DNA from 4 places in the Sphingobacterium sp. UBA7038 genome. Region 2 is predicted to be linked to each of the others. Evidence: riboswitches for the same ligand, from Rfam matches in the RefSeq annotation. Region 2 holds a riboswitch; each other region holds the start of a gene.

Region 1 (8,104 bases), on a different contig from region 2:
TATTTCTTGATCAACAATAAGAGCATCGAAGGCACTTATTTAATCCCGGAAAACCCCCACTTCGATTTTTTTATCATCATTAAAAACTACATCTGTGAGGATGACGTGGAACATATTATCAAAAGGATCAACAAATTACCCGAAGTCGTCATTGCAAAAGAAATATCACCAAAAATATTGAAATCTAAAGAAAATCTCATATTTTAGCAAACTGTAGGTTAGTGTAGCAAATACACCCCAACTTAGATCTAAATTAATTCGATTTAGTTTTGACAAAACACAACAATATAGTAGGCTATTTGTTGTGATTAATGAAGAACATTTAAAATACAAAATAACAGATGGAAAAAGTTCAAAAAAGGACTAAAATTGTCGCAACATTAGGCCCTGCCTCGGCAGACAAACAAGTTTTGACCAACATGATTGCCAAAGGGGTTGATGTGTGCCGGTTGAATTTCTCTCATGGCAGCCAGGAAGATCACCTTAAGGTAATCGAAACTATAAATGCAATAAATAATGAAACAGGATTCAATGTTGCCATCTTAGCCGATTTACAAGGTCCAAAAATTAGGATCGGAAAAATGAAAGAAGGTGGAGCTATTCTCGTGAATGGTTCAAAAGTTGAAATTACAACACAAGAACTCATCGGAGACGAAAACAGAATCTACATTACATACGAAAACTTTCCAAACGATGTTGAAGCCAACGAAATCATTTTACTTGATGACGGAAAACTTCAACTTCGTGTTTTAGAGACCAATCATAAAGATACTGTTACCTGTGATGTTGTACACGGAGGTGTCCTTACTTCACGTAAAGGCGTTAACTTACCGAACACCAAAGTATCTATCCCATCGTTGACGGAAGAAGATTTAGACAACTTGAATTTTGCCCTGGATCATGGTGCAGACTGGATCGCGATGTCTTTCGTACGTTCGGCAGAAGATATTTTTCAATGTAAAAAAATCATCGAGGCAAAAGGAAGCCATGCTCGTGTCATCGCAAAAGTTGAAAAACCGGAAGCGATTGAAAATATTGATGCCATTATCGAAGCTACAGATGCTGTTATGGTTGCTCGTGGTGACTTGGGCGTTGAGCTTCCAATGGAAGAGGTACCAGGACTTCAAAAGATCATCGTACAGAAATGTAGAGATCTTTCAAAACCGGTAATCATTGCGACACAGATGTTGGAAAGTATGATCACTACACCACGTCCTACACGTGCTGAAGTAAATGACGTAGCCAACTCCGTATTGGATGGAGCGGATGCTGTGATGTTAAGTGGCGAGACTTCAGTTGGTGAATTCCCTGAAATCGTTATCGAAACAATGAGCAAAATCATTATCCACGTGGAACAAACTTCTTATCCTTATTATAATGAGAAAGTTAGTGAAATCCACGACGGAACACTTATTCCGGACGCGATTTGCGCATCTTCGGTTTATCTTGCTCAAAAAACAAATGCATCTGCAATTGCGGTATTGACATCATCTGGTGCAACAGCGTTTGAAATTACAAGTTATAGACCAAATGTAGATATCTTAGTTTTCACAGGAACACAAAAATTGCTGAAACAACTCAGCCTACTTTGGGGCGTAAAAACTTTTATCTACGACAAGTTCGAAAGCACAGATGGATCTATTCATGATGTTAACAAATTTATTGTAAAAAATAACTACGTTAAACCTGGATCTATCATTATCAATACAGCTTCGACACCGTTAATCGAAAAAGGTAAAACAAATACAATCCGTGTTTCCCAGCTATAATGGACAATAAGGATTAAAGCAAAAAAATAGCGTTCTATCTAGAACGCTATTTTTTTTGCTTGTTTGGATACAAGGAGTCGATTTTTAATTTAAAGTCCTTCACCTTTAGCGAATCATTCAAGCGCCTAAAAGGAAGATTGTTTTCTTTCTCATCACCTTTGGGCATTTTTTCCGTTCCTGGCATTGGGGCTAGACCGTCCACACGATTTGGCTTCTTAATCGGCATATGATACTTTTCATCTGAAGAATCCAATTTAAAGACAGGCATCTTTGATTCTTTTTCCTCCATTAAAGGAATCTGCGGTTTCACCTTTACTTGTCCTAAAGCAATGGTTCCTATGGAAGACAATACCAATAATAATACGTAGCTTTTCATCTTTATATAGTTATTAAAGAGCACTCATTGTACCAATGAACGCCTCATATTCGGCTTATTCACTTCTCCAGCAGTTAGACTCAACCGCGTAGATTAAAATTTGTCCACAGCGCAATTCAGCACATAATCCATTTCTATTCACTAATTTACAAAGAACAGCATCTATATTTAAACAGATTGCTGTTAAACATTGTTAAAACAGCTACAAAACACATTAGCATCTTTATATTTGTAACAATTTAAGAAAAAATGAGCTATCGCACCTTAAATGGCCGCTCACATGGCATAAGGGATGAATACGCAAATGGTAAATAAACTGAGCGCTATAAACTTTTTGATATATTCAAAATACATTTATTTAATACCCAATACTAATGAAGAAAAATAGCATTGTATTAATCATTGGACTGATGTCTCTCGCTCTAATTGGGGTATTGGCCATGCAATTCTATTTTCTGAGAGATTCTTATCGCCAAAAGTCTCAATTATTTGATGAGTCCGTCAATGCTGCGATTACAGCTGTTGCCGGTAAGCTTGAACGACGGGAGGTAGTTGACTTCGCTAAGGTTCAACAGGAGCGTAACATTGAAAAATCCAAGCAGGAACAGGCCAAACAACGTCTTTTGGCCGAGCAACTCGAAATACAGTATAGAATTGAAGAATTAAAAAACAAACAACATGTTGTTTTCTCAAACTTTAAAGAGCAAGAAGACCAATTACGTGCATTGTATCCAAATGTAATTGAAATCAAAAATTCATTCTACGAAACATACATCAAAAGACCGGAGTACCAGAAATTTATCAAATTTTCTGTTTCAAATGAGCTTACCGACGATAATTTGGTACAGGCTTTTATCATGTTAAATGCTTCAAAGGTAGATGATCAGATCAATGGGAAGGACGATAGCACGCGGTTTGTTATCCCCCTAATGGACCCACTGGTCAATCAACAAACAAAATTCCGGGTAGCCACATTACCTCCAAGAGAGAATGCGAAACTTGCGAAAACAATTTCTGATTTGGAAAAAAGATTGGATATCCTCAACAGAAAAAACGCGTGGAGTGGCTTTAATGTATATGATTCCGTTGCCATGCTGGGCGGCAAAAAAGCAGACTACATCGAAGATATTGCTATTGGAATGGAGCTTGCTAAACGTCCATTAAAGGATCGATTGAATGTGATCATCGTTCAAGAACTTATCAAAGAGGAGTTGGCTCAACGCGACATTAAAGCTCCTTTCAATATTGAAATATGGAGCACAAACAATATATTACTAAATAATATTTTAAACGAAGCCGCTTTAAATAACCCAACAAATACAACCAAATACTCAACGGCACTTTTTAAAGGTGATATCGGTGCTGCGCCAGGAAAATTAACCATCTATTTCCCCAATAAAAAGGCGATAATTGCCGATAATATGGGCTATCTGTTGCTGCCCATGCTGGCACTGCTTTTCTTGTTGGTGGGGTGTTTTGCTTATACACTGATTATCATCTTCAGACAAAAGAAAGTTTCGGAAATGAAGACGGATTTCATCAACAACATGACGCATGAGTTTAAAACACCTGTTGCAACAATTATGATTGCCAGTGAGTCACTTAAAGATCCAGACATCAATGCCGACCACAAGCGCGTTCAGAAATTGGCTAATATCATCTACGACGAAAATGTTAGACTCGGAAATCATATTGAACGTGTGCTCGATTTGGCAAGACTAGAAAAAGAAACGCTAAAACTCGACCAGGTAGAAGTATGCATCAATGATCTTGTTTCGGCAGTAACGGACAGTATGCAGCTACGGATGCAAAATATTGGCGGGAAATTCAGTATAGATCTTGCAGCGACCAAGGATGTTGTCGTTGGTGATGAGTTACATTTTTCCAATGTATTTTACAATCTTTTGGATAATGCCATCAAGTACAGCAAAGGAGATTTACATGTCAACATCAATTCAAAAAATGTTGGCGACACCATTGTTGTCACCATAGCCGACAATGGTATTGGGATGAGCCGGGATCACCTGCAAAAGATTTTCGACCAGTTTTACCGTATTCCAACTGGGAATGTTCATAATGTCAAAGGATTTGGCCTTGGCTTAAGTTATGTACAGGACATTCTGAGAAGGCTGAACGGAAAAATTACAGTTAAAAGTGAAAAAGATAAAGGCACGACCTTTGAAGTAATTTTGCCTATTAAAAAATAAAACGTTCCTTTTTTGTATATTTCCTCTTTAAAAAATTTCAAAGGTTGAGGAAGGCTGATTTATCAGCATCAAGGGACATTGGTGAAAATTAATATATTCATTATGCAAAAGATATTATTAGCAGAAGATGATCCTAATTTGGGGGATCTTTTAAAAGACTATCTCGAATTAAAGGGAAAATTTGACGTCACATTATGCACGGATGGAGATGAAGCGATTTCTCAATTCAAAAAAAATAACTACGACCTTTGTATTTTTGATGTCATGATGCCAAAAAAGGACGGATTTACAGTTGGACGTGAAATCAGAAAAACAAACAATACTGTTCCTATTATCTTTGCCACAGCAAAGGGGATGATGGAAGATAAGACCGAAGCCTTTGAGCTAGGAGGAGATGATTATATCACCAAGCCTTTTCGAGTGGAAGAATTATTGCTCCGCATCAATGCTTTGCTGAAACGCAGTGTTCGAGACAAAGAAGAAGAAGTGGTTGCGGATAAATTTGAAATTGGCGATTATTTCTTTGATTATACAAGTCAGCAGATTTCTTACAAAGGACAGATGCAAAAACTCTCCACGAAAGAAGCTGAACTACTCCGCTTGCTTTGCTTAAAGAAAAATGATGTGCTGACCCGGGAAGAAGCGTTGTTAAAAATATGGCATGATGATAACTATTTTACGGGTAGAAGTATGGATGTATTTCTCAGTAAACTTCGTAAATATCTAAAAGAAGATAGCAAAGTTGAAATTGTCAATGTGCACGGAAAAGGTTACAAACTTTTGGTCAGCTAAAAAAAGGGGAATGAAAAATATAGTCATTCCCCTTTTTATGCTACACACGTATTCAAGCGTGACTTACTCGAATTCGTGGATGAAAATAAAAGAACAAAACAATTTCATCCTTAGTAGAATATAAAAAATTGACGCACTTTTATAAAAAATTTGCATTTCAAAAAGAAATGTTCTAACTTAGCGTCGCTTATAGAGAAAGGCAGAGGGAATAGACCCGATGAAGCCTTAGCAACCTGTCCCTTGACAAGGTGCTAAATTCTACCCTACTTGATATGGGAATGATAAGCCGAAGTCACCAAATTCTAGTGTGTCCTTCTCTCTCTAGCAAGAAATATAGTTGAAAAAGAAATATTAAAAACATTCATTATGTTATTGACTAACAATTTAGGTTACCCTCGTGTGGGCGCGTTCCGCGAATTGAAAAAAGCCAATGAGGCCTATTGGGCTAAAAAATCTTCTGTTGAGGAATTATTGGACACAGCAAAAAAAATTCGTGAAGGCAATTGGAAAACACAAAAAGATGCTGGAATAGATTTGATCCCTTCCAATGATTTCTCTTTTTACGATCAAGTATTGGATTTAACCCTCACTGTTGGTGCAATTCCTGCTCGCTACCATTCTTTATTGAATAAAGTAGACAACAATTACAGTTTAGATCTATATTTTGCCATGGCGCGCGGTTTCCAACAAGAAGGAATCGACGTGACTGCAATGGAAATGACCAAGTGGTTGGATACGAACTACCACTACATGGTACCAGAATTCACCAAAGATCAAGAATTCAAATTGACTTCCGAAAAATTCTTAAATGAATACAACGAAGCAAAATCATTGGGCATCGATACTAAACCAGTTCTATTAGGTCCTATTACATACCTTTTGATCGGTAAAGAAAAAGAAGCTGGCTTCGACCGTATCGATTTATTGGATAAACTTATTCCAGTATATGAGCAAATACTAGCTAAACTAGCTGATGCTGGTGCACAATATGTTCAGATTGACGAGCCTTTCTTAGCATTGGATTTAGATGCTAAAGTAAAAGCTTTATATCAACCTACTTTCGAAAAATTAGCTGCAGCAGCAAAAAATATCAAATTAATCGCAACGACTTACTTCGAATCTTTAAAAGACAACGAAGATATCGCAGTTAACCTACCTATCTATGCTTTACATTTGGATCTGGTACGCGGTGAAAATCAATTGGATACGGTATTGGCTAAAGTTCCTGCTTCATTAACATTATCTTTAGGTATTGTTGAAGGCCGTAACATCTGGAAAAATGATTACGAAAAATCATTGGTTAAAATCAAACAGGCTGTTGATGCATTAGGAAAAGACCGTGTATGGGTAGCTCCTTCTTCATCACTGTTGCACGTTCCTTTTGACTTAGACAATGAACACAATGAACAATCGCTACCAGCTGAAGTAAAAAACTGGTTAGCATTTGCTAAACAAAAATTAGCTGAAGTAAAAGACTTAGCCGTACTAGCGGAGGGAGAAGTTGATGCTGAAACAGCAAAACGCTTCGAAGCGAACAAAGCGGCTGCTGAAAGCCGCCGTACCTCTCCATTGATCCACAAACCAGAGGTTAAAACACGTACAAGCAATATTACTGATGACGATGCAAAACGCACTTCAGCATTTGCAGACCGTAAAGCAGCGCAACAAGCGAAATTCAACTTACCGGCGTTCCCGACCACAACTATCGGTTCATTCCCACAAACGAAAGATGTTCGTAAATGGAGAGCAGATCTGAAAAAGGGTGCTATTACGCAGGCAGAATACGATAAAGCAATCGCAGAAGAAACAGAAAACACCATCCGTCTTCAAGAGCAATTGGATATCGACGTATTAGTACACGGCGAATTCGAACGTAATGACATGGTTGAATACTTCGGTGAACAATTGGCTGGTTACGCTTTCACACAAAATGGTTGGGTACAATCTTACGGTTCACGTTGTGTAAAACCTCCGATTATCTATGGTGACGTATACCGTCCTGAAGATATGACTGTCCGTTGGTCTTCATATGCACAATCATTGACAAATCGTCCGGTTAAAGGTATGTTGACTGGTCCTGTAACAATCTTACAATGGTCTTTCGTACGTAACGATCAACCGCGCTCAACAACGACTTACCAAATTGCATTGGCGATCTTGGATGAAGTACAAGCCTTGGAAAAAGCAGGTATCAAAATCATACAAATCGATGAACCAGCTATCCGTGAAGGATTACCGTTACGTAAAGCTGATCAAAAAGATTACTTGAACTGGGCAGTACGTGCTTTCCGTGTCTCTTCATCAAATGTTGAAGACGATACACAGATTCACACACACATGTGTTATTCTGAGTTCAATAATGTGATCGAAGATATCGCTGCAATGGATGCCGATGTTATCACGATTGAGACTTCACGTTCTCAAATGAAATTATTGAATGCTTTCGCCGGTGATTTCAAATATCCAAATGATATTGGTCCAGGTGTTTATGACATTCACTCACCACGTGTTCCAAGCAAAGATGAGATGGTAGATCTATTGCGCAAAGCAAAAGCAGTAGTTCCAGCAGAACAACTTTGGGTTAATCCTGACTGTGGTTTGAAAACTCGTGCTTGGCCAGAAACCAAAGCGGCTTTAGAGTCTATGGTTGAGGCTGCGAAAATCTTAAGAGCAGAATAATTCTTAAACTATATTGATAAAGCCCTAGCTGAAATTTCAGCTAGGGCTTCTTTATTGGGCTTCGTTCAAAATAAAAACTGTTATCCGAATAAGGTGAGATTATTTTCGGCTGTTCTTCCGTTCTTTCTTGTTTTCCTTTTCGTTCCCGTTCTTAATTTCCTGTTTTCCTTTAATCCGATCTTCAATCGCCTTCAGGCTTGACGAAAAATCGAGGTCAACATTTTCAAGTTTAGCCTTTTTTAACGCCTTCAATGCCTTTTTGTATTTTCTCATTTTTTCAA
Region 2 (8,104 bases):
TGACATAGCTGCAGGAGCGATTCTTCAACAACCTGATTTCTTCGATAGCGTCCATCAGTGACAGGAATGTAGGAGATTTCAATAGATCCTAACTGGTCAAGTTTTCCTTTTTTATGCTCAGGGACCTCTTGTTGACTGTTTTCATAAGCTTTGACCAACATGTTGTCATTGCCGGCAGAAATCCACCACTGTTTACCTTCTTCATCGAGGTTTTCGGATACTTTTTCATTCAGTACCTGCTGTAGATGTTGGGGAATACTACTAAAGAGGTAGTTGTTTAAATGAATGATATTTGGAAGACTTCTAAAGTTGGTGTCGAGGCTCCCGTTTTCGATAAAGGTTGTTTTGCTATCCTCGTCCAGGTGAAAGGTATGACCAATCTGTTGTTCTACCTGTTGGAGTAAAATTCGCCAATCACCATTTCGCCAGCGATAGATACTTTGTTTGACATCACCAACGATCAGGTGTTCGCTCACTGTGCCCTTGGCATCGGCCAATGCATTAATCAAAAGCGGACTATAGTTTTTCCACTGAATACGCGAAGTGTCCTGAAATTCGTCAAACAAAAAGTAGTTAAAACGATTGCCAATCTTCTCCCAGATAAATGTTGGATCGCTATTTTCATCCAATCCGAGTTTGTTTAATAGAATTTGTGAGTCAGAGATTAATTGAGCGCCATTGTCCCGTCGCCATTGCGTCAGTAAGTCGCTCATTTCCTTGAGCAGGCGTAGATAATAGAGATTATTTTGTACCGCTTGATACGCAATGTAAGCGGATAGATTATCATGTAGCTTCTGGAAAGATGCCAGGATGGGGCTGAGTGCGGCGATAAGATCATAACGTATATTTTTGTCACTATCTGTAAAAGCATCCTCATTATCGATCAATTGGAGGTATTTTTCCAATACTTTGGCGATTTCAGAAGCGCTCAGTTTTTCCGTTTTTTTGTTGGTTTTGCTTGCGGAGATTATTTTGTTGCGCGATTTGCCTTTCAGGTCATTTTCGGAGATGTTAAAATTTTTGAACGTTTCACTAAACGCTTCAATCGTCATGGAGAGCGCTTCGGTAAAGGAGTTTATCTTCTGTTCAACCTCCTGATTCAGGAGATTAAAAACCTCCTTGGGATTAGCAGAGTTGATATAGCCGTCAAATTCCTGGAAGTTTTCAGAGAAAATAAGGCTTGCCAAACTCATTAATTGTTGGCGGTAGTTCCAATTTTCATTTTTTGCTATTTTCTTTTCCGCATACGCTATAATCCAGTCAAGTAAGTCGGGGCGTTCATCCAGCAATTGATTAAGCATGACTGTTAAGTCATTTTTCACTTTATTGACATTCATTTCAATCTTATAAGCTGCATCAAGATTGAGTTCATAAGTAAATGCACGAATGACTTTTTGGGAAAAACCATCAATTGTACTTATGGTAAAATGACTATAGTCATGTAGGATACGACGGTAGACACGGTAAGCTTTCTCTTGTATTAGATGCGGGTTCCAATCTGGCTGTTGCTCGAGAAGAAGCTTTCTGAAATCTTCAATTTTAGGGCTACGATCGCCTGTTGCCAAGCCATGGAGTACCGAAAGGATACGTTCCTTCATCTCAGCGGTTGCCTTATTGGTAAATGTGACCGCCAAAATCTCCTTATAGCTATTCTCGTTGGATAGTAGGAGTGTGAGATAGTGTAAAGTTAAGCTAAAGGTTTTTCCTGAACCGGCCGAAGCTTTGAGTATTTTTAATGGCGCAACAGATTTCATAGAATGAAGGTAGAAAGTAAAAAGTGAATTGGCAAAAATGTCAGTGACTATTTCGAAGGGAAAGTACACAAACGGTTCATCCTGTTTACATTTGGTAAAATAGCTTTTTTTTGAAAGTGTCTTATTTTATTGGCTAGAAAAAACTTTCAGTTTGCTATCATTGCTGTTGGTATCTGCGAAGTCACGAAAGTTTTGAAGAAAAGGGCTATTTTGTACACTGATTTTTTGAAAGACTTGTTTCACCTACAGTATGGTAAGAGCAAAATCTTAACGTGCGTAGGACGTGTTTAACCTGAAAGTGGTTACTGAAAGAAGCTAACCCTGTCGTTTTCAGTGAAGTTTTATTAAATTATAACGCTGATTAAAAAAAAATAACTATCTTTGCATCCCCTCTAGTATGAAGCTCGGGGGATATGTTGAATACATAAAATAAAATTAAAAAATGGCAACTAAAATCAGATTGCAAAGACACGGTAAAAAAGGACGTCCTTTTTACCACGTAGTCGTAGCGGATTCTCGCGCTCCACGTGACGGTAAATTCATCGAACGTATTGGTTCTTACAACCCAAACACAAATCCAGCAACTATCGTTTTGGATTTTGAAAAAGCTTTGGATTGGATGAATAAAGGTGCTCAACCAACTGACACTGCTCGTGCTATCCTTTCTTACAAAGGTGTTCTTTACAAAAAACACTTGCAAGGTGGTGTGAAAAAAGGTGCTTTTGATGAAGCTGCTGCTGAAGCTAAATTTACAGCTTGGACTGACGCTCAAGAAGCTAGAATCTCTGGTAAAAAAGATGGTTTAGCACAAACTAAAGCTGAAGCTAAAAAAGCTGCTTTAGTGGCTGAAGCTAAGAAAAAAGAAGAAAAAGCTGCTGCTGTTGCTGCTAAAAATGCTCCTGTAGCAGAAGAAACTGCTGCTGAAGAGACTGAAGCTCCTGCATCAGAAGAAACTGAAGGTTAATTCTTTCATAAAGTATTCGAGAAAGCCGACTCAATCTTGAGCCGGCTTTTTTTGAAACAGCCAATAGGCTAATCGTTTGCCAAATCATGTCTCACAGCTAATCGCCAAATAAGAAAAATATGACTATTGATCAATGCTTTTACATCGGTTACATCAGTAAAACAAGAGGTCTTAAAGGAGAAGTACAACTGTTTTTTGAATTCGAAGAATACGAGAGTTTGGATATCGATGTTGTCTTTGTGGAAGTGAACAAAAAGCTTGTTCCTTATTTTGTTGATGCCATTAAATTTCAAAAAAATAGCACTGCTTATGTAACATTTGAGGATGTGGATCATATCGATAAGGCTCAGGTACTCGTTCGTAAAAAGCTATATCTTTCCAATGATAAAATGCCCGAGCGAGACCCGGATGATTTTAGATATACTGATTTAATCGGATTTTTAGTGATCGATGAAAACCATGGCGAACTGGGGCAAATAACAGATGTTCAGGAATTCCCACAACAATTTGTCGCCACAGTAGATATGGATGGCAAAGAACTGATGTTTCCGCTGTCCGACGATTTGATCTTAGGAATTGATGGCGAAGAGGAGATCATTGAAGTTGAATTGCCTGAGGGATTGGTCGATCTGTATAAGGAATAGGCATATCCCCAAGCTTATTCAATTGAATATCCTATACTTACTATTGCAGTAATTTCTTATCTTGGTCCTTATATATTAATATTACTATTGGCCATAATTATTAATTGATTTTGAAACCGTTATTACTGCTGTTATTCACACTCTCATTGTCTTCGTGTACTTTCTTTGGGAAGAAAAAGGAGTTTCCTGAAGGCAACTACCAAATGATATTGGGCTATCCAAATGATGAGTATCATAAATTAAAAAGAGAATCTCCCCAAAATGTGGAGGCAGATACCTATGGTAATGATCCTATTCTATACCGATCCTTTCTTTCGCTTCATGATAAGGACCAGTTTGTCATGGCGATTGATGATATCTTACTCTTTGGTAAGTACAAATTTGACGGTGATAGATTAGAATTGACGGATGAGAAAAAAGGTAGTGTCGCTTTGGATATTGTTAAAATAAAAAAAGATTTTGTTCAGCTGAGAGGTGATTTTTCACAGTTTAGCTCAGCACGTATACCCACTAGTGAAAGACTTTATATCAACTTTGTGTTAGATAAAACCCTTATCCGGGAAACGCCCAGTAAATTTGATAGCCAAGTGAATTTATGGCGAAATGCTCCGGTAAAATCAGAAAGTGAAAAGGAGATAAAAGCGAGGGCCTTGAATTTCGTAGATTATTCTATCGCTTATTTCCAACACATATCAAGCTCTGGCACCCATCACGATTATCGAATGGATGGTGTCGAATCACCAATTATTTATGCCGAGAATGGCATTGTGCTCAAGGCATGGGCAGATGTTCCTGATTCTTGGAAGGAATTATTTTACAACGAAAAAGAGGCATTAGTCGCCTATCACTATTTATTTGACGGATTTAAATATGGATCGAAAGAAGAGTACCATGTTCGGGGACTCTTATTGATCACATTTTATCTCAAAAATTTACGGAATTCTTTGGCAGCTAATCTTTAGCCAATGTTCTTGTGGCATAGTCAATCTCTTCGCTGTCTATGATCCTCGATCGTTAATTCTACTGGTTTTTCTAGGTCTTTAACTCTTGGTAGCGCGAAGAATCCTGTCGTTGCATGGACACAAAGCTAAAGTGACGTTGAAACATCGTTTATTGAAGTCTTTTTGCTGCTATTTTTGCCTTTTCGAAAAAATATTTTTGTCTTTTGATTTTTTAAAACGATATTAGCAACGCTTATAGAGAAAGGCCGAGGGAATAGACCCGTTGAAGCCTTAGCAACCTGTATTGTTCAAGGTGCTAAATTCTACCCTACTCCATGTGGGAAAGATAAGTTACATGTAGATAAACGATTCCTCGACGTGTGCGTTTCGATGTAAGCCAACCAAACTAAAAACAGTTTTTTAATGAAGATTATCGATCATATCCAGAATGCCAAAGGAAAAACATTGTTTTCTTTTGAGCTATTGCCACCGGCGAAAGGGCAGGGCATCCAAAGTATTTTTAAAACCATGGATGAACTGATGGAGTTTAAACCTCCTTTTATCGACGTCACCTACCATCGGGAAGATTATATCTATAAAGAGCATGCGAGTGGATTACTGGAACGTGTTTCCTATCGTAAACGTCCTGGGACAGTGGCGATATGTGCGGCCATCATGAATAAATATAAAGTGGATGCGGTGCCACATTTGATATGTGGGGGTTTTACAAAAGAGGAAACTGAAAATGCATTGATCGATTTGAACTTCCTGGGGATAGATAACGTTTTGGTGTTGCGGGGTGATGCACGTAAGGGCGATGCCGATTTTATACCAACCGATGGTGGACATGCTTTTGCAACAGACCTATTGGAACAGGTAACCGATATGAATAAAGGAAAGTATCTGCATGAAGACATTATCACGTCGGAAAAGACTGATTTTTGCATCGGAGTAGCCGGGTATCCCGAAAAGCATTTTGAATCTCCAAATTTCAATACTGATTTTAAATATCTGAAACAAAAAGTCGATATGGGAGCAGAGTTTATTGTGACTCAGATGTTCTTTAATGTTGAAAAATACAAGGAATTTGTAACAAAATGTAGGGACAATGGAATCCATGTGCCCATTATTCCGGGATTAAAACCACTGACAACAAAAAAGCAATTGGTGACCTTGCCAAGAATTTTTCATTTAGATATTCCAGAGGAACTGAGTGACGCTGTCGCGGCATGTAAAACGAATGCCGACGTCAGACAGGTAGGTGAAGAGTGGTTGGTACAACAGTGTCAGGAGCTGATTAAATTTGGCGCTCCGGTATTACATTTTTATACGATGAGTAATCCTGGTCCAACAAAGAAGATTGTTGAAAAACTAGCCTAACTCATAAAATGATAAAAAAGGGAGCAGATAAGCTCCCTTTTTTATGATAATATTCATTGTGAAAGCCTGAAATAGGTTGAAAGTCTCGGCAGCGTGGTTTAGGTCGATCTCTATATTCAGTGTTGAATAGCCTGTTTACAGTCAGGTACTGGTGTTAAATAGTGTTAATTCGTGTGTCGGAGTCAGGATAACTTTTTAACTTAAAGTGCTAAAAAGGATTTTAACAATAGACCAATTGACCTTATGACGTACAATAGATTAAATTCTCTACTCGGTTTTGCTTGCGGACTAATTGCCACCTGTGTATATATCGCTACAGTTGAAAAGACGGTAAGCTGGTGGGATTGCGGTGAATTTATAGCCTGTGCCTATAAATTGGAGGTGGCACATCAACCGGGAGCACCATTGTTTCTTCTTATTCAGAATATATTTTCTAATCTCGCTTTAGGGAATAAGGGGCAGATCGCCTATTGGATGAATATAGGTTCTGCAGTTTGCAGTGGAATTACTGTTACCTTTTTATTTTGGACAATAACCGCCATTGCTAAAAAGCTACTCAACAAAGACAAACAAGCTTCTTTGTCAACCTACCTGCAGATCTTCGGCGCAGGAGTTGTCGGTGCAATGGCATTTAGTTTCAGCGATTCATTTTGGTATTCGGCAGTAGAATCTGAAGTTTATGCAATGTCTTCCTTATGTACAGCAGTTGTATTTTGGGCAATTTTAAAGTGGGAAGTCCGTGCAGATGAAGACGGTAGCGATCGTTGGCTGGTTTTTATTGCTTTTGTTATGGGGCTTTCGATCGGAGTGCATCTATTAAATCTTTTAGCAATCCCGGCTATCGCGATGGTTGTTTATTTCCGAAGAGCGAGACAGGTTAATGCGAAAGGGACAATAAAAGCTTTCCTCGTCGGAGTGCTGATCTTGGGGGCCGTTTTGTGGGGAATTATTCAATGGTTAGTCGGTCTAGCGGCTAAAGTGGATCTCGTATTTGTGAACTCATTGGGAATGGGATTTGGTACCGGAATTTTTTTCTCGTGCCTATTATTGGGGGGATTGATAATTTACGGTCTATATTATTCCTATAAAAAGCAGAAATATACACTCAATACAGCCTTGCTGGTTCTTTGTTTTGTTTTATTTGGATACAGTTCCTACACCATGGTCATGATCCGAGGGAAAGCAAATCCATCCTTGAACAATAATGCGCCGGATAATGTATTTTCTTTTTTAGGATATTTGAGCCGTGAACAATATATACGGGAACCGTTACTCAAAGGACCTTATTATGACTCGCAAGTGGTTGGCGTCGATAGTAAGACGAGCTATCGGAAAGATAAGTCGGAGTATGTTCCCTTCACACAGGTAGACAAATATCAATTTGATAAGGAAACCTTTTTCCCGCGTATCTATAGCCAAGATGGAAGCCATCAAGCTTATTACAGAAGTTACCTCAATTTGAAAGAAGGGCAACAGCCAACGTTTTCCGATAATTTTAAGTTCTTTTTTAATTTTCAACTGGGAGATATGTATACCCGATATTTCTTATGGAATTTTGTGGGTAGACAGAATGACAGGCAAGGATATGGGACCTATAGTGACGGCAACTGGTTGTCGGGGATCAGACCATTGGATAATTGGCGTTTAGGGGGGCAAGATAAAATATCTCGATCGCAGGAGCATGACCCGAGCCGGAACACTTATTTTTTTCTTCCACTGCTACTCGGAATAGCTGGTGCGATCTGGTTGTACCGAAACAATAAACCTTATACCTTGGTACTGACCTTGCTGTTTGTGTTTACGGGGGTAGCGATCGTAGTTTATCTCAACCAAACTCCTATGCAACCCCGGGAACGAGATTATGCTTACGTGGGGTCTTTCTATGCTTTTGCGATCTGGATTGGGCTGGGAGTAATAGCATTTGTTCGGTTTTTCAACCGTTTTGTACAAACACGTTACGCTTTAGCGACAGGTATTTCTTTTGCGCTGTTGGGAGGCCCTATTATTTTGGCTCATCAAAACTGGGATGATCATAATCGGTCCGAGAAATCGTTGGCAAGGGATATGGCACGCAATTATTTGGAATCCTGTGCTCCAAATGCTATTCTATTTACCTATGGCGATCATGATACATTTCCTGTATGGTATTTGCAAGAAGTAGAGGGCGTACGTCCGGATGTTCGGGTTGTCGTGTTAAGCTATCTCACAGGCGATTGGTATATGCAACAGGCCAAACAACCCACGTATCAAGCGGCAGGGCTCCCCGTGACGATTCCCGCTGAAAAGACGAAAAAAGGCGTTCGTGATTATATCCCTTTCGTAGATAGACAACTTGACAATGCGGTAGATATACAGCAGTTATTGCAGTTTGTCACATCGGATGATCCGGAGTATAAAGTTCAGCTGAATTCCGGTGATATG
Region 3 (8,104 bases), on a different contig from region 2:
CATTGAAGAAAAGACTCTACCGTATTTATATCCTTATAATACGATTTATGCATGGCGAGCATGCTGGAGACGCATTACGTAATGTTGCAGTCAGTATTTTGCCAAGTTTGGCGATCTATTTATTGGGAGCGCAAGCGAGCACGGCTATCGGAATCGGTGTCGGATCGTTGTTAACGACACTCACCGATCCTCCTGGCAACAGAAAAGATAAACTTTCTTCAGCTCTGGTATGTATTCCCACCTTCTTTATTGCATCATTGTTTACAGCTATTGTATTTCCCTATCATTGGCCCTTGGTTATCGTGCTAGCGTCAGCCGGTTTTATATGCACCTTATACGGCATTTTTGGAGCCCGCTATGCTGCAATTGGAAACATGACATTGATTCTCATGAGTTTTGTGATCGGAATGGCCCCACAACACCCCTTTGCGGTTAGCTTACAGATTACAACAGGGTCCATAATATATTACTTTTTTAGCCTTTTACAAGCCTATATACAACCTTATCGCTCTTTAAAACATGCCATGGCTAATGGCTTTCATGGATTGTCCCAATTTCTATTGATACGATCACAGTCTTACGATCCCGATATTCCTTTGAATATTACGTACAGTCGCGTAGGAAAAATTCATGGCCAGATCAGCGAACAGCAGGAACAAATCAGGTCTCTTCTGTTTCGAGAAAAAAAAATCATAAGCCAACAGTGGCATAAAAGCAATTATTGGCTCAGTCAGGTTTATGGATTAATTGACCTCCATGAGTTAATTATTGCGCTTGATCATGACTACGATGCAATTCGCAAAAATCTTGCAGACACGGGCAGCCTCCCCTTAATTCGTCACACAATCAAATTATTAGCGTTAGAAATCGATAGCTTTTCACAACCCAACAAGAGGTTCCGGTATGCACATCAATTATACCATAATAACTTTAAAATTAATGCCCTCTTACGGGATTTAAAAGAAATTCAAGAACAACAGGCCGATCCAGCAAAAGGTATATTATGTTCGATCATAAGCAACATCGAAGCAATTATTGATGTACTCAACAGAATCCAGGTCGCTTTTTATCAAAATCAGGAAATTCAGGATAAGATTGACACCAGCGAGTACCAACAATTTATCAGTCGACCATTACGTAATCTCGCTGATCTAAAAAGTAAACTCCATCTGAATAATCCGCTTTTTCGATTTGCGGTTCGGATGGCTCTTCTTTTTGGAACAGGTGCATTGATCGGTATTTTATTTTTGGATTTTAAATATACCTATTGGATCTTACTGACGATCGCTATTGTTGCCAGGCCAGCATTTTCAATGACAAAAACCCGTAATATAGAACGTATTGTCGGTACATTCTCGGGTATTATAGTTGGTGTGTTCTGCTTAATTTCTATTCATTTTCTTCCAGCACTCCTAACCATAGCTGCATTGGGTCTTTTTGGATTCTTTTTGTTCAACCGATCTAACTATATGGTCAGTGTCATCTTCATTACCTTGGGAATTGTGATTGCACTCAATCTGTTCGAAGGCAACATCAATCTCATTTTAGGCAGCCGAATACTTTTCACACTGATTGGAGCATTCTTGGCTATAGCGGGTTATTTCTTGATACCTGTACGCCAGAGCACAGGCATGGTTCAGCTGGCAAAAGAGGTATCCCTTTACAACGCGCATTATTTCCAGATCATCAATAACCGTCTGTCGGACGAAAGACAAAGTTCGTTTGATATACGACTGGCTCGTAAAAAGGCGCAGACCGCCATGGCCCTGTTTTCAGACGCCATTAATCAAATGAAAAAAGAACCCGAGCACAAATGGATGGATTGGTCACATATTCACCATTTTCAGGCACTCGCATATCAGGTCAATTCCCATTTGGTGGGCCTCTCGCTATCGTTAAACAAAAAGACGAATCGCCACCTCGCCTATGATATCCATAGTAGAATCGATGCGCTTAAACCTCTCCTAACAGATTTAAATCAAACTGCAGAACGGATCAATTTAAAGAAATCATAATACCCGATTGACAGTTACTTTTGCGGTTTCATCGGAAGATATGCGATGCCAATCGGCATGTTATTCAAAATTCCTTTAACTAAAAAATACCATTTCTTTTGCTTTAATAAAAAAAGAGTTTATATTTGTGTCGTCTTCGAAAGAAGATTTCTAATCAACACCTCCCTTCATCAGTAGGTCTTGATTTATAAAGAAGTGGCGAGAGACTGGCTCAATGACCCACTGGCAACCTTCAATTTGTTTGAAAAGGTGCCAATTCCTGTCCAAAACAATATCGTTTTGGAGCATATAAATGACATAAGACAATGATTATTAAATTACTGAAGTCCATTAAAAATTCAGGTTCAACACAAGTGAACCGCACGATAAGCGAAAGTGTAACCCATCGTACAATTGTATCGATGCGAATGCGAATGCGTATGCATATGCACTTCCATGCTTGTTAAAAATCATTTCCGTTTTCTTGGATAAAGATTTAACAGACCCTTCAAGGAGGTGTGTATGCTTCTCTTTTTACTTTGCAATTTCTTTTTGAACCCTTAAAATCTGATATATTATGTCTTCAAACAAAAATTTAAAATTCGAAACTCTTCAGGTTCACGCTGGCCAAGTCGCTGACCCTACTACGGGATCTAGAGCAGTTCCTATATATCAAACAACATCTTTTGTATTTGAAAATGCCGAACACGGCGCAAACTTATTTGCATTAAAGCAGTTCGGTAATATTTATACACGGATTATGAACCCTACTACGGATGTTTTCGAACAACGTATTGCGGCACTGGAAGGTGGAGTTGCAGCTGTTGCTGTTGCATCCGGCCAGGCGGCACAGTTTATAGCTTTAAATAATATTTTGGAAAGTGGTGACAATTTTGTTGCGGGATCCAACTTATACGGCGGTACATTCAACCAGTTTAAAGTTTCTTTTAAGCGCCTAGGCATCGAAGCTCGTTTTGCAACAGACGCCGAAGCCGATAAAATTGAAGCGCTCATTGATGATAAAACAAAAGCAATCTATGTTGAAACAATCGGAAACCCAAGTTTCAATATTCCCGACTTTGAAAAAATTGCTGCCGTAGCAAAAAAATATGACTTACCATTAATCGTCGACAATACTTTTGGAGCCGGAGGTTATTTATTTAAACCTCTGGAGTATGGTGCAAATGTGGTTGTTGAATCGGCAACTAAATGGATCGGTGGACATGGCACAAGCATTGGCGGTGTCATCGTCGACGGCGGAAACTACAATTGGGGCAATGGAAAATACCCGCAATTTTCCGAACCATCTGAAGGCTATCATGGTTTAGTATTTTCCGAAGTTTTCGGTGAAAGCGGACCATTCGGAAATATTCAATTTGCCATTCGGGCGCGTGTGGAAGGGCTCCGGGATTTCGGACCAGCACTCTCCCCTTTCAATTCATTTTTATTATTACAAGGACTTGAAACCTTGTCTTTGCGGGTGCAACGCCATGTAGACAACACTTTAGAGGTCGCAAAATGGCTTGAGGCGCATCCACAGGTAGAAAAAGTAAACTATCCGGGATTAAAAAGCTCTCCGAGCTTCGCTAACGCACAAAAATACCTTAAAAATGGCTATGGCGCGGTACTTTCTTTCCAGCTTAAAGGTGACGCAGCGCAAAAGGCCAATAGCTTTATCGACAGCTTAGAATTGATCAGTCATTTAGCCAATGTTGGTGATACGAAGTCATTGATTATTCATCCAGCAGCTACAACCCATCAACAATTGAGTGATGAAGATCAAGCCAATGCCGGAGTCTTCAAAGGCTTATTACGTCTTTCTGTAGGAATAGAGCATATTGATGATATCAAAGTTGATTTACAACAAGCTTTTGATAAAATTAAATAATCAGATTTTTTCGGCTTAAAACTTAAACGTGAAATGAGTAAGCATATATATCTGCACCCGGAGCCTTTTGTATTTGAAAATGGAAGAGAGCTTACTGATTTACAAATCAGTTATGAAACATTTGGCAAACCCAACGCAGATCGCAGCAATGTGATCTGGGTTTGCCATGCATTAACGGCCAATGCAGATGTGCTGGATTGGTGGTCCGGTCTTTTTGGAACAGGTGAGTTGTTTGATGCAAACGATTATTATATTATTTGTGCCAATGTCATAGGATCAGCATATAATAGCAGTAATCCGCTATCTGTAAACCCAGCAACCGGACAACCCTATTACCTATCTTTCCCCGAATTCACAGTGAGGGATTTGGTTCACGCACATCAAGTCCTTGCGGACCACCTGGAAATCAAACAAATAGAGATCCTTATCGGGGGGTCATTAGGCGGTCAACAAGCATTGGAATGGGCCGTATCGCACAGTATAGCCATCAACCATCTCATCGTGGTTGGAACAAATGCCGTCCACTCACCATGGGGTATTGCATTCAATGAAAGTCAACGTCTGGCCATTACAACTGATCGAACCTTTTACGCCAATCACCCTGATGGTGGAGCTAAAGGATTGAAAGTTGCACGCGCTATGGCACTGTTGTCTTACCGCAACTATACAACGTATGCCAACACGCAAAAGGAAGATGATAACGAAAAACTCGATCATTATAAAGCATCCTCCTATCAGAACTATCAGGGTGAAAAATTGGTGAAATGCTATAATGCGTACAGCTATTATTTCCTGACCAAAGCAATGGACAGTCACAATTTAGGTCGGGGAAGACGATCTATTGAATCTGCTTTGGCGAGCATTGATTGTCCAACTTTAGTCCTGAGCGTTAATACAGATTTGTTGTTTCCGCCACAAGAGCAACAATTCATCGCGCAACATGTTCCCAATGCCCATTATCAAGAGATTGAATCGACCTATGGCCACGATGGCTTTTTGATCGAAACAAAAAAACTCACAAAAATCATTAGCAGCTTTCTGCGGGAACAAAAAGAATACATAAACGAATTAGTATAAGAGAGTAAATAATATATAAGAGAATTTAAGAAGAGATATGAGTAATAAATTAACAATAGGGATGTTTGGGTTTGGTGTCGTAGGCCAAGGTCTTTACGATATCATCAAAACCAAAGATCTTAATCTGGAGATCAAGAAATTTGTCATTAAAAACGGAGATAAAAAACGCTCGCTACCAGCAGATTTATTTTCTACCGATGCCGAAACAATTTTAGGTGATCCAGAAATTAATACTGTTGTCGAACTAATCGATGATGCCGAAGCAGCATACCAACTAACTGTTCGTGCTTTGAAATCGGGGAAAAATGTGGTATCTGCCAATAAAAAAATGATTGCCAGCCATTTGGAAGAGCTGGTTGATATCCAACATGAATACGGGACCAGTTTATTATATGAAGGTGCCGTTTGCGGAAGTATTCCCATTATACGGAATTTAGAAGAATACTATGACAATGAATTACTGCATTCTGTCAGCGGTATTTTTAATGGATCTTCCAACTACATTTTATCTAAAGTTTTCAACGAAAATCAGCAATATACAGATGCTTTAAAGAAAGCACAAGAACTTGGTTTTGCAGAAACAGATCCAACGCTGGATGTAGGTGGATTTGACCCCAAATTTAAGGTATGTATTGTTGCTTCGCATGCGTACGGTATCTATGTCAAACCAGAAGATGTGTTCAATATTGGTATTGATAAATTGGGACAGCAAGATATTCGTTTTGCGAAAGAAAAGAACCTCAAGATCAAATTGATACCGACGGCAAAAGAGATCGACGGCGACAAAGTTGTACTTTATGTATTACCACGCCTAGTAGGCAAAGACAGCATGCTCTATAATGTAGAAAATGAGAACAATGGAGTATTGGTGAAAGCGGCCTTTGCAGACGAACAATTTTTCTATGGTAAAGGAGCAGGTGGCCACCCAACAGGTTCTGCTGTGCTATCGGATATCGCGGCTCTTCGCTATGGATACCGCTATGAGTATAAAAAACATTTAGAATCCAGCACATTAAATTATAGCCAAGATTATTTAATTAAGGTTTATTTGAGATATACAGATGATACACTGATTGAAAAGTTAAATTTCAGTGAAATCACAGAACGATATTACGCACCAGATTTCAAATATGTCATCGGACATATTAATCTTCAACAAATCGCAGCCCATAAAGCTGATTTGGATCAAGAGGGCAATTTTATTGCTGAAATCGCGTAGGCAATCAACAAACCAACCTACCTTGAAAATAGCCCTGAATGGGGCTATTTTTTTATCTTATATTTAGTCACCTTTCAACTTGAGATCTAAAATCCCACCTTCCACCAAACGTTCAAAAGGAAGTTGCCAACCTTTCCACAGGCGATTATTCAACCGAACTTGATCAACAATAGAACTATTGGGTTGCTCTTTCTTCACCTGAATGATAAATTTATTTTTTCTTAATTTCTTCGGCAATTGTATCGTTACCCGATCGAAAAGTGGCGCGCCTATCTGAAGTGCGGGCTTCTCGGTGGTGAGACTTCGGACATCGAATAGGCCGATACTCGACAAGACATACCATGCTCCAAGCTGTCCTTGGTCTTCGTCTTGTCCGTAGCCATAGCCATGTATCGCATCGTTACCATAAAACTCATTGCAAATTGCCCGTACCCATTTTTGACTCAGATCAGGTCTACCAGAAAAATAGAACAGCCAAGAGATATGCAGGTTCGGTTGATTACCGTGATTATAAAGACTTTCAATCCCTGCGAAGGCGTCAATTTGTGTACCACCTCCAAACACATTCTTCTGCGACACCGTAAAGATACTATCCAACCGCTGATTGAACAGATCCTTTCCAACGAGTTTAACCAATTCTTGTGGGACATGCGGAACATAGAACGTATACTGCCATGCATTTCCTTCCTGAAATCCACGCCATGGTTCATAAGGGTTAAAGTTTGAAATGAATCGTCCAGTACTATCCTTTGGCCGCATAAACTTCGTCTCGGTATCATACAGATTGCGCCATCCATTGGATAATTCCTGAAATTTAACATAGTCTTTTTGACGCCCCAATGATTTTGCAAATTGCGCAGCCGCTCCAGCGGAAAAAGCATATTCCAAGGTATGCGAAGCGCCAAAAGGAGATCCATTGGTCATTAATTCGGGACTGCCATGATCATCTTTTATATACGGTGAGTAGCCTTTGCGGACGAAAACTCCCACATCTAACTTTCCTGCTCCAGGCAGACGGTCCTTCGCTTCCAATTCATTTTTGCGTACCGCATCATAAGCAAGATTCATATCATAGTCACGAATACCGACATTGTAGGCCGCTGCGATTGCCAAACCCGTAAAATTAGTTCCTACACCCGAAACGTATTTACTGTTGGCAATACCGTCTCCTAACCAACCTGCATCGCGATAGACCAACAATTGACTCTGAATCCAGTCGTTGTAATAGTCTGGATACGCAATAGACCACAACTGTGTCAAATTCCAAAATGCGCCCCAGATAGCATCGGTATTATAATGATGATGAATCGGTTGCCCTTGCTTATTTAGGGCAATCTGCCCTACCGAGCCGTCATTTTTGGGATATGCACCATTTACATCGCTTGCAAGCCCACGGCCAAGTAAAGCATGATACAATCCCGTATAAAATTTAATGCGGTCGTCCGCTTTGCCCCCTTCCACCAAAATTCTTCCCAGTTCACTATTCCAGGTTTGCAAGGCATTATTCTTTGCAGCATCAAACGACATATCCTTCGCCTCTTTAAGCAAATTCAGTTGTGCGTTTTCTACAGAAGTATAAGATAAACCCGTCTTGATGTCTATTGATTCGCCTGCTTCAGTGCCAAACTTCAGATATACTCCAGCTCCTTTTCCTTTTATGCGCGTATGTTGGTCAAAAGTTATAGAATCTCTAAATGTCCCAAAAGACTTCGGTTGTTTGTTGATCTCCGCAAAGAAAAACATTTTGACCGTAGCCCCCTGCTGATATTTTTGTACATAGACAGGATTGGTAACCACATATCCCCAGACGTGCTGTTTGTCATAATTTACTTCGGCATCAACGACCGGTCCACTTTCCCCCATCACATGGCCAATATCGAAAATAAGGTTGGCTTCTTCCGTTTTTGGAAAAGTATAGCGGTGAAA
Region 4 (8,104 bases), on a different contig from region 2:
GTATATGCCGTATGGAACGCATCGTTAGCATAATGAGCAATAGACCTGGCACAAATGATAAGGCAGCGTATAGGTAGAGCTGATCAAAATTGAATGAATCGATAAATTCGGCCGTGACGAAGGTATTAAATGGGGAGCTGCAGAGTAACATGCCGAAAAAGACAGCGTAACTTACTTCTTTAGCCCGATCGCTTTTCAACCGTGAGAATATCATGGAGATCGATAAGTTTACGGCAGAAGCAAACAACATTCCTTGGAAAAAGCGCAGGCCATATACCCAGCTGATATCGGTGATACTGTACATCAAAAAGCAATTCAATAGCTGTAGAAGGTTAAAAATAATGTAGTACTGCTTGATGGGAAAGTATAAAAAAAAGCGTCGTTCTAAAACGTAGAATCCAACAAAACCAGCATAAAACAAAATGATCAGGAACTGGACATCACTGGGTTGGGCACCGTAAAATCCAGCGGTGACATTTGTATTTGCACCGGGCAGGAAAAATAAGACCATACTCGGCATTAAACTGCTGAACAGGATAAGCTTGATCAACCACTCCGGCACCCATTCTTTGAAAATTCCTTTCACTAGTTCTGATTTTTTGATACCGAAACATTCACATTCATTCCCGAAAGAAGCTGTTGGGCTCCCCTTTGCTTATCCAGCTCAATGCGCACAGGTACGCGTTGTACAATCTTCACAAAGTTGCCCGTTGCATTATCTGGCGGCAAAAGGGAGAATGCAGAACCCGTAGCTGGGGAGATGGAAATAATTTTCCCATAGAATTTTTGATCCGGATACGCATCAGCAACCACCTCAACCCTATTACCAAGATGCAAATAACGTAGTTGTGTTTCCTTAAAATTAGCCGTTACCCAGGTTGGGGTTTCTCTATTGACGATAAAGCCCAAAACTTCGCCTGCACTTATCATTTGACCTTTTTCAATTGTGCGTTTGCCAATCTGTCCATCGTAAGGTGCGCGAATAACGGTATACCCAACATCAAGCCGCTTGCGGCCAACAGCTGCAGTCAAACGAACGCGCTCGGCATCAACGACACCTTTTTTCATGTCCACATCGTGCACCCTTTCCTGTGAAGCCTGCAATTTATGTTTTAACGAAGCCAGTTCACTCTTGTAGACATCCAACGTCGCTTTTACATCCTCCAGCTGCTGTGCTGTTGCAGACTTTTCTTGAAACAGGTAATTGTATCGATCATACTCCAATTGTTGTTTCGTTACACGTGCCTCGCCAGCAGCAATGGATGTCCGCAAAGATTCATGCTCTGCCTGGAGGATTTCTTTTTGACTATGAAGAACATTGATCTCTGCTGCTTCCTTATTGACGGATGCAGCTACCTGATCCGCCTCATATTTATATTCCTTATTATCAATAAGCAATAGGGTATCACCTCGTTTAACCAATTGGTGATCGTGATAATGCACAGAAACCACATAACCTCCTACGCGGGAAACAATGGGATTGATGTACTGTGTTACCTGTGCATCATTTGTATAGGTATACCGCAAGCGCATCCATAAGGTGTTAGCGCCCCATAACAACAAGGCCAACAAGACAATTGCAGCCAACCAGTTGGTGATTCGAGTGAGTTGTGCCTCCACAACTGTTCTTCGTGATTTAGGTTTCATTAGATAGTACCCTTCAAAAATTCGATAAAATAATAATGTTTCTGTAGCGCAATATGTGCGGTTTCAAGATCAAAAAGTGTTTTTAGGTATTGCATATCAGCATCCAAGAGATCTGTAATCAAAGCCGATGATTTAAAATACCTGTTTTTTATAATCCGTGCATTTTCCTGCGCCAACGCCTTATTGTTTTGACAGACGTCCTGCTGCTTAATAGCCAATTGATAATCCAACAGGGCCTGTAACAGCTGATTTTCCAGAATCTCCTCTTCATGATGGTGTTTTACCTCTTGTCGATCCAAGGCGATCTGTGCTCCGCGCACCACGTTTTTATTGAGATAAATTGCCGAGATCGGTATGGTTAATTTGAGCCCTGTGATACTCAGATTATACCAGCTGGGGTTATAGGGATACAAGAAAACCTGTGGATTGGCAAAGGTGAATGTACTGGTCAAACCCAACTCAGGAAGATAATTTGATCGCGCCTGTTTGACCGACAACTTCTTCAAAACCACTTCCTGTTCGGATTTTAGGAGGGAAAAAGCATGGCTTCGCGCTTCGGCAACAAGCGCTTCATAGCTGGGGTTTTCCACCTGAAACTGCTCGGGCAGGGGCACAATCTCCGCAGTAATACCACCAATTAGCTGCAGCTTCTGATTTGCAGCCTGAATATCATGACCGATCTGCACGAGCAACAGTTCCCGCTTCGAAAGCTCCAACGAAATACGCAAGACGTCACTGTGCAATACAACACCCGCCTTATACAGATGCTCAATCTCCTTGAGCTGTGCCCGTTGATCAGCAATATCCTGCTCGATTAAAGATCGGTTACTATACGACAGTTCCAAATCCAAAAAAAGATTGCAAACCTCCAATTTCGTCTGCGCCGCGGCATTCTTCCAATCGATTCTAGCCAGCTCATTTTCCAATTTTTTGGACTCAATTTTCATCAGGTCCCGATGCCCATTGTAGAGATTCAGATAAAAATCCAAACCGCTATCGTACAAGTAGTGAATGATATCATGCTGGGAGGGTTTATTTAAAAGGCCTTGATCATAAACAGGCATATTACTCGCATAACTGGCAGAAGCTCGGGCGGAAATCTTGGGCAGCAACTCCATGCGTTGCTGCTGTACCGCCACCTCAGTTTCTTTGAGCTGCAAATAAGACTGCTCGATGTATTTACTGTTCTGTAGTGCTTTGTCGATCATGTCTTTCAGGGACATGCGCAAAGAATCGAGGGCGAAGGTGTCCGAAATAGCGAATACTAACAATCCCATGGTTAGTATTCCTTTTGCCCAATAGGGAGGAAAAAAGTTCACGTGTGCTCTATTATTTTTTTGCGTAGCAAACTTAGACACTTATTGGAACTTGGATTTCTTCACAAACGCCAATATGTTATGGAAAAAAGACATTTTTTCATCAATTCAAACAAAAAGACCAATATCTGCCAAGAAGCCCTTACAATATCCTTTTTTACAACACATAAAAAAGGCCTTTCAAATCGTGATTTGAAAGGCCTTTCTCGACGGTATAATAATAAATTATCCGTATAAGGAATCTTCTATTGCATTCCACAACTGGATTCTTTTTTGTAGCGCTATTTTACTGATCTCTTTCATTTCTGTCCATTTAACCTCATCGTCCTTCGCGAGATCTGCGATCATCTGCATCGCCAACGGTCCATGCTCGTCGCCGTCAAGATCAATATGGCGTTGAAAATAATAAATAAAGCTGTCCAGATTGGCTGTAGGAAAGTTTGTTTTAATTTCTTCCAAAATAGAGGTAAACATTCCCGGGATAAGATCTTCGCGTCCAAATGTAAATGCTGCGGCAATTTTATGCACCTCGCCCTCAGCAATCACTTCGAATGTAAAATTCAAAAAGTCTTTGATCCGCTTATCCAATGTGGTCGTTGCAATGACATCGAATATGTTGCTCGATTTTTTGGCTTGAGCAATAAATTTGTTGACCAGATGAAGGTCGGCACCCATGGCATCCATGGCGTCCAGATACATCTCAAAGTGGCTCAAACGGCGGCCATCAATGTATTCATCCGACTCCTCAGCCAAGACAATTTCGTTGATTAGATAGCGTGTTGATGGATGCTCACTCGCAAACCAAGGTAAAGTCGTACAGGTCAATTTAATCTGTAAAGCTTTTAGTAAAGACATAAAATCCCATACAGCGTACACATGCCCTTCTGTAAAAGAACGTAGATTCTTGATCGTTTTGATCTTACGATACAAAGGGTGTTGTAATAATACCTCGCGTTCGGCAGCAATGTATTCGTTAATTTCCGCAATTCTATTCATGGCGCAAAAGTATTGTCTTATCTCTGTTTTTAAAAGTATTTTCGATGAGATTACAGTAGCATGATAATTTAATTCTCCAGCTATCCGCTTCATAACCAAATCACAGCCAACAACGCGCCTCGCTTTTGATCGCCTTATTCCTGTTGCTAACGTTCATTTACCCTTAAAAACAAAAATATTTTTTATTATAAAAAATAATCTACTATATTTGTAGAGTATTCAGAATTGCATGATGCAATACCAACCGAGTGCAGGCACCGCGGTGGTAAATTAATACGGGTTTCGACCAAAATAAACGTCACAGAACGATTATTTTCCCAACAAGATCTGGATACAGTTTATGGTTTAATCCTTTAAATTTTTAAATTGTATGGCTACTACAACAAATCTTTACCAACACTTACTGGAAAAATTCAGTTATTACTCAACAGATGAACTGATCCAGCTCAACAATGACACGATTTTAGGACAAGGCTGGGGTTCAGCCAAGGCAACCTTTAGAACAGCTTTGATCAGTACGTTCTCCAAAAGAGGATTGGATCTTTCCAACATCATTTCCAAGGAAGACGGTTTTACCTCGGTGAAGCATGTTCCTGTACGCTTGGAACAGAATGTCCTGATTCCTTTACAATAATCTTTATCGGCAAAAAAAGGTAGGCCTAGCCTACCCTTTTGTCAATGAGTGATGATATTTTAACGTATGATTGAGTGAATGTGCGGTCTGCCGGGCATCGTCCTGATAGGACGATAAATCTTGGCAGGCTCTGATATCTGCTACATCCACCTTGTTTCTTACTTTGCTGATGACCTGATTTAATTCCGATTTCCAGTTGCCCGGATCGCCAAAATCGTCCACCCAATTTTTGTTGATAAACCTTTTATAGTTCAAAAGCAAAATATACAATTCCTCACCACTACCGGCGCGATTGATTGACGTGCGCCAGTTCTCTAATTTTTCTTTAAAACTCATAACCAGCAATATACAAAAAAAATATTACTTTTTCAAATTAAGGAGCTTATACAACCTTTCATTGACCTGAATATGACATGGCTCGTATTTTTTTGACCGGTAGCCCTTGCATGTCACGGATGGGGCCTCAATTCCCTGTCAAGCAATATTCAGAAAAACTATTATATTTATTCATTGCGATTTTAACGCTTAGGCGTTTCCTATTGGTTTGAAGACACTATTATGCGTTATTTTGATTTTGAAGACAGCAAATACGGCTTTCCCTTAGCGATGGATGCCCATCGGTTCGAGGATAATACCGATCTGATTTTTGAGGCCGGTCCGCACACCATCAACTTTTTTGAGATCATGTTTTTTGAAAAGGGAAACGGAGTGGCATACACCAATGAAAAGCGTATCGAATTATGCCCAGGCACCATCTTATTTGCTTCGCCCAATCAGATTAAGCAATGTGACTTTGATAAAAACGGTGTCAAAGGATTTCATTTAATCTTTAAGCCCGAGTTTTTGGAATCTTTCTTTCAGGATAAAACACTGGTTTACAAACTTCCCTATTTTTACAATTATTCGTTTGCACCTTATATTGTCGCTATGGACGGTGATTTTGGGTTGTTCAAATCTATGCTCTCCGAAATTGTTTTTGAAGTCGGTGCGTTCCGATCCGACAGCCTCAATATGATCCGCGCATTGCTTGCCAGTATTTTACTTCGACTGGACCGGCTATTTCGTGCATTTCATCATATAGCCAGCGAAAGCGCGAACAACAATTTGCTCACTCGATTTAAAATGCTCATGGAAGAGCATGTCAATTCTAACCTGAACTGCAACCAATATGCTAGTTTACTAAAAATACACCGCAATGAGCTGAATCGCAAAATCAAAGCCTACACCGGACATAGTCCAATTACCCTCCTCCAACACCGAAAAATACAAGAAATCAAACAGCGGCTTCTATTGGACGAACAGTCTATCGCCCAAATTGCCTTTGAACTTCATTTCAGCGATCCTAATAATCTTTCCAGATTTTTCAAAAAACTGACGGGTTTATCTCCTTCCGCATACAAGCAGAAAATGCAAAATGATAGTTTTTCATAAACTTGTGATATTTATTCAATGACGCAGCAGGCTACCTTTGCATAGATCGTCATTCCAATCGTGAGGTGAGGATCTCCGTTTTAAGATTCATCAGCTGGATACCTGTATGTTATCGAGCTACACAATGGAAAAATATGCTGAAACTACTGCTACTCTCTTGTTCACTGTATGGGCTATTTACTACTCCACCTTACCGTATTACCGGCCGGTTGGTTGACCATCAGTATAACCCCGTTGGGTATTTTATTATTGAAACCTATGCGTCCAATAAGGAAAGGGAACCCTTGGCTTTATTAGGTCGGGATACCGTTAGAAATAGCAATGGCGAATTTAAAATACAGGTGATAAAAAAGGGCAGCTATCTCCTGCGAATAGCCGTTCCCGATTACACCGATTATTCCCTGTTTACCACGATCCAGGATTCCAGTTACTCCTTTCCCGAAATACACTTACAGCCGACCAAATAAGTGCCATCTATGCAACCTTGTGTTCAGCCTTTCGCTGTTAGGCAGGTTAACTTACCAATCGCCCCTGTTTTTGCGATCGCATTAGCCTTCTCTAGGGTGATTGGTCGTAATCGCGTAAGGTATGCTAGGGGCTTACTAGCCCCCTTGCTTGCTTATTCTTTGCCTATTCTTTGCCGATTGGTTGCTATTTAATTACCATTTTAGCAGAGAAACAGCGAAGAAACACCAAAGAAACGGCAAACGAATAGCAAACCATTCTCGAAGCAGATACGAAGAAGACCCGAAGAATAAGCAAAGAAACGGCAAAGAACCACCAATCAAACAGCAGAGAAACAGCAAAGCATCGGCAAATAAATAGCAAACCGATCTCGGAAAAAGTGCAAGGTAACAGTTCAAAAAAATTTAATTATTGACTAAACTTTACGAGTATTACCGGGTCTCATTAACAAGAGTACAACATGATTATTTGCTTTCAAATTTAACCCGATGCCCTATATGATGACAAAAGTCCCATTTAAAACCATGCTCGTTCTTCTTTTATTGACTAGTGCCACACAGGCTATTTGTGCAAATATTGCGCAAAATAACCATATTGCTCTTTTCCTACAGGACCATCTGGGCGATGGTTACAGCAAAATCGGATCACGCGTTTATTATCGTGGTAAAGAAATTCCGAACGCCAATGCCGGTTCATTTCAATTTTTAGGTTCGGGTTATGCAAAGGATACCTGGAAGGTTTATTTTCGAGGAGCAATAATAACTGATGCAAGTCCATCCACTTTTCAATTCCTGGGAGACGGTTACGCTAGCGATGCCTGGAGGGTTTATTTTTATGGCAAGCCACTGTCAAACGCAACAGCGTCTTCCTTCAAGGTATTGGGAAATGGTTACAGCAAAGACCCCTGGAAAGCTTATTATTTAGGCAAGGAAATTAATGGGGCCAATGCTTCAAGCTTTGAAAATCTCGGCCGGGGTTATGCAAAAGATAATTGGTCGAGCTATTATAGGGGTGAAAAGAATGATAAATTTGCTGGTCCTAACACACAGCCCCTTGGCGGTCAATACGCTAAGGACAATTGGTCTGTTTTTTATAAAAATCAGAAAGTGGAAGAGGCTTCTGCTTCAGCCTTTGCATACCTTGATGATGGCTATGCCAAAGACGCCTGGAATCTTTTTTACCGCGGAGTCAAAGTGGAGGGCGGCAGCCCCAACTCGTTCAAATTAATCGGAAACGGCTATGCGGCAGATCCCTGGGTAGTTTACTATCAAGGGGTAAAAGTTAAGGGTGCCTCGCCATCTACATTTAAAGCGCTTGGAGGAGGTTATGCAAAAGACTCCTGGGCTGTTTACTATCGCGGCCAGGAGTTAAAGGGAGCCGGTGCTAGCACGTTTGAGTACTTAGACAACGGCTATGCACGGGATGCGTATACGAAATTTTATCGGGGCGAAAAATTGGATTAATTCATTCTATAATAATGTTAATACCGACCATTTTGGCCTTGTATTTAATTTTTTCGATAAGTCCATAGTAGCTCCAGTTGCGCAACAGGAATTCATCCCCTTTTGCAATTTCTTCCTTATTGGATTGGTTGACCAATAAGAGCGTACCCGCT

Evidence for each region. Region 2 has a riboswitch for S-adenosylmethionine ahead of B3H30_RS07135 (methylenetetrahydrofolate reductase). Riboswitches for the same ligand answer to the same signal wherever they lie in the genome.
Region 1: another riboswitch for S-adenosylmethionine. It lies ahead of metE (5-methyltetrahydropteroyltriglutamate--homocysteine S-methyltransferase); the one in region 2 lies ahead of B3H30_RS07135 (methylenetetrahydrofolate reductase).
Region 3: another riboswitch for S-adenosylmethionine. It lies ahead of B3H30_RS14115 (O-acetylhomoserine aminocarboxypropyltransferase/cysteine synthase family protein); the one in region 2 lies ahead of B3H30_RS07135 (methylenetetrahydrofolate reductase).
Region 4: another riboswitch for S-adenosylmethionine. It lies ahead of B3H30_RS05575 (5-oxoprolinase); the one in region 2 lies ahead of B3H30_RS07135 (methylenetetrahydrofolate reductase).

What each region holds. Positions count from the first base shown of each region.
Region 1 covers NZ_DLAV01000030.1:32,932-41,035, forward strand. Annotated here, with positions in the region: gene B3H30_RS19390 (IPExxxVDY family protein) at 1-207, shown strand, start outside; gene pyk (pyruvate kinase) at 342-1,769, shown strand; gene B3H30_RS19400 (hypothetical protein) at 1,816-2,145, opposite strand; gene B3H30_RS19405 (sensor histidine kinase) at 2,520-4,352, shown strand; gene B3H30_RS19410 (response regulator transcription factor) at 4,455-5,144, shown strand; SAM riboswitch class I at 5,329-5,432, shown strand; gene metE (5-methyltetrahydropteroyltriglutamate--homocysteine S-methyltransferase) at 5,511-7,823, shown strand; gene B3H30_RS19420 (hypothetical protein) at 7,923-8,104, opposite strand, start outside.
Region 2 covers NZ_DLAV01000013.1:4,584-12,687, forward strand. Annotated here, with positions in the region: gene B3H30_RS07115 (UvrD-helicase domain-containing protein) at 1-1,754, opposite strand, end outside; gene B3H30_RS07120 (30S ribosomal protein S16) at 2,197-2,718, shown strand; gene rimM (ribosome maturation factor RimM) at 2,838-3,362, shown strand; gene B3H30_RS07130 (hypothetical protein) at 3,473-4,324, shown strand; SAM riboswitch class I at 4,554-4,656, shown strand; gene B3H30_RS07135 (methylenetetrahydrofolate reductase) at 4,727-5,683, shown strand; gene B3H30_RS07140 (DUF2723 domain-containing protein) at 5,927-8,104, shown strand, end outside.
Region 3 covers NZ_DLAV01000020.1:120,258-128,361, forward strand. Annotated here, with positions in the region: gene B3H30_RS14110 (FUSC family protein) at 1-2,015, shown strand, start outside; SAM riboswitch class I at 2,198-2,310, shown strand; gene B3H30_RS14115 (O-acetylhomoserine aminocarboxypropyltransferase/cysteine synthase family protein) at 2,572-3,882, shown strand; gene B3H30_RS14120 (homoserine O-acetyltransferase family protein) at 3,916-4,959, shown strand; gene B3H30_RS14125 (homoserine dehydrogenase) at 4,997-6,178, shown strand; gene B3H30_RS14130 (GH92 family glycosyl hydrolase) at 6,242-8,104, opposite strand, start outside.
Region 4 covers NZ_DLAV01000011.1:250,856-258,959, forward strand. Annotated here, with positions in the region: gene B3H30_RS05555 (hypothetical protein) at 1-586, opposite strand, end outside; gene B3H30_RS05560 (HlyD family secretion protein) at 586-1,647, opposite strand; gene B3H30_RS05565 (TolC family protein) at 1,647-2,966, opposite strand; gene B3H30_RS05570 (DUF3050 domain-containing protein) at 3,189-3,959, opposite strand; SAM-I-IV-variant riboswitch at 4,170-4,263, shown strand; gene B3H30_RS05575 (5-oxoprolinase) at 4,330-4,593, shown strand; gene B3H30_RS05580 (hypothetical protein) at 4,624-4,929, opposite strand; gene B3H30_RS05585 (AraC family transcriptional regulator) at 5,152-6,024, shown strand; gene B3H30_RS05590 (hypothetical protein) at 6,159-6,491, shown strand; gene B3H30_RS05595 (DKNYY domain-containing protein) at 6,987-7,952, shown strand; gene B3H30_RS05600 (hypothetical protein) at 7,954-8,104, opposite strand, start outside.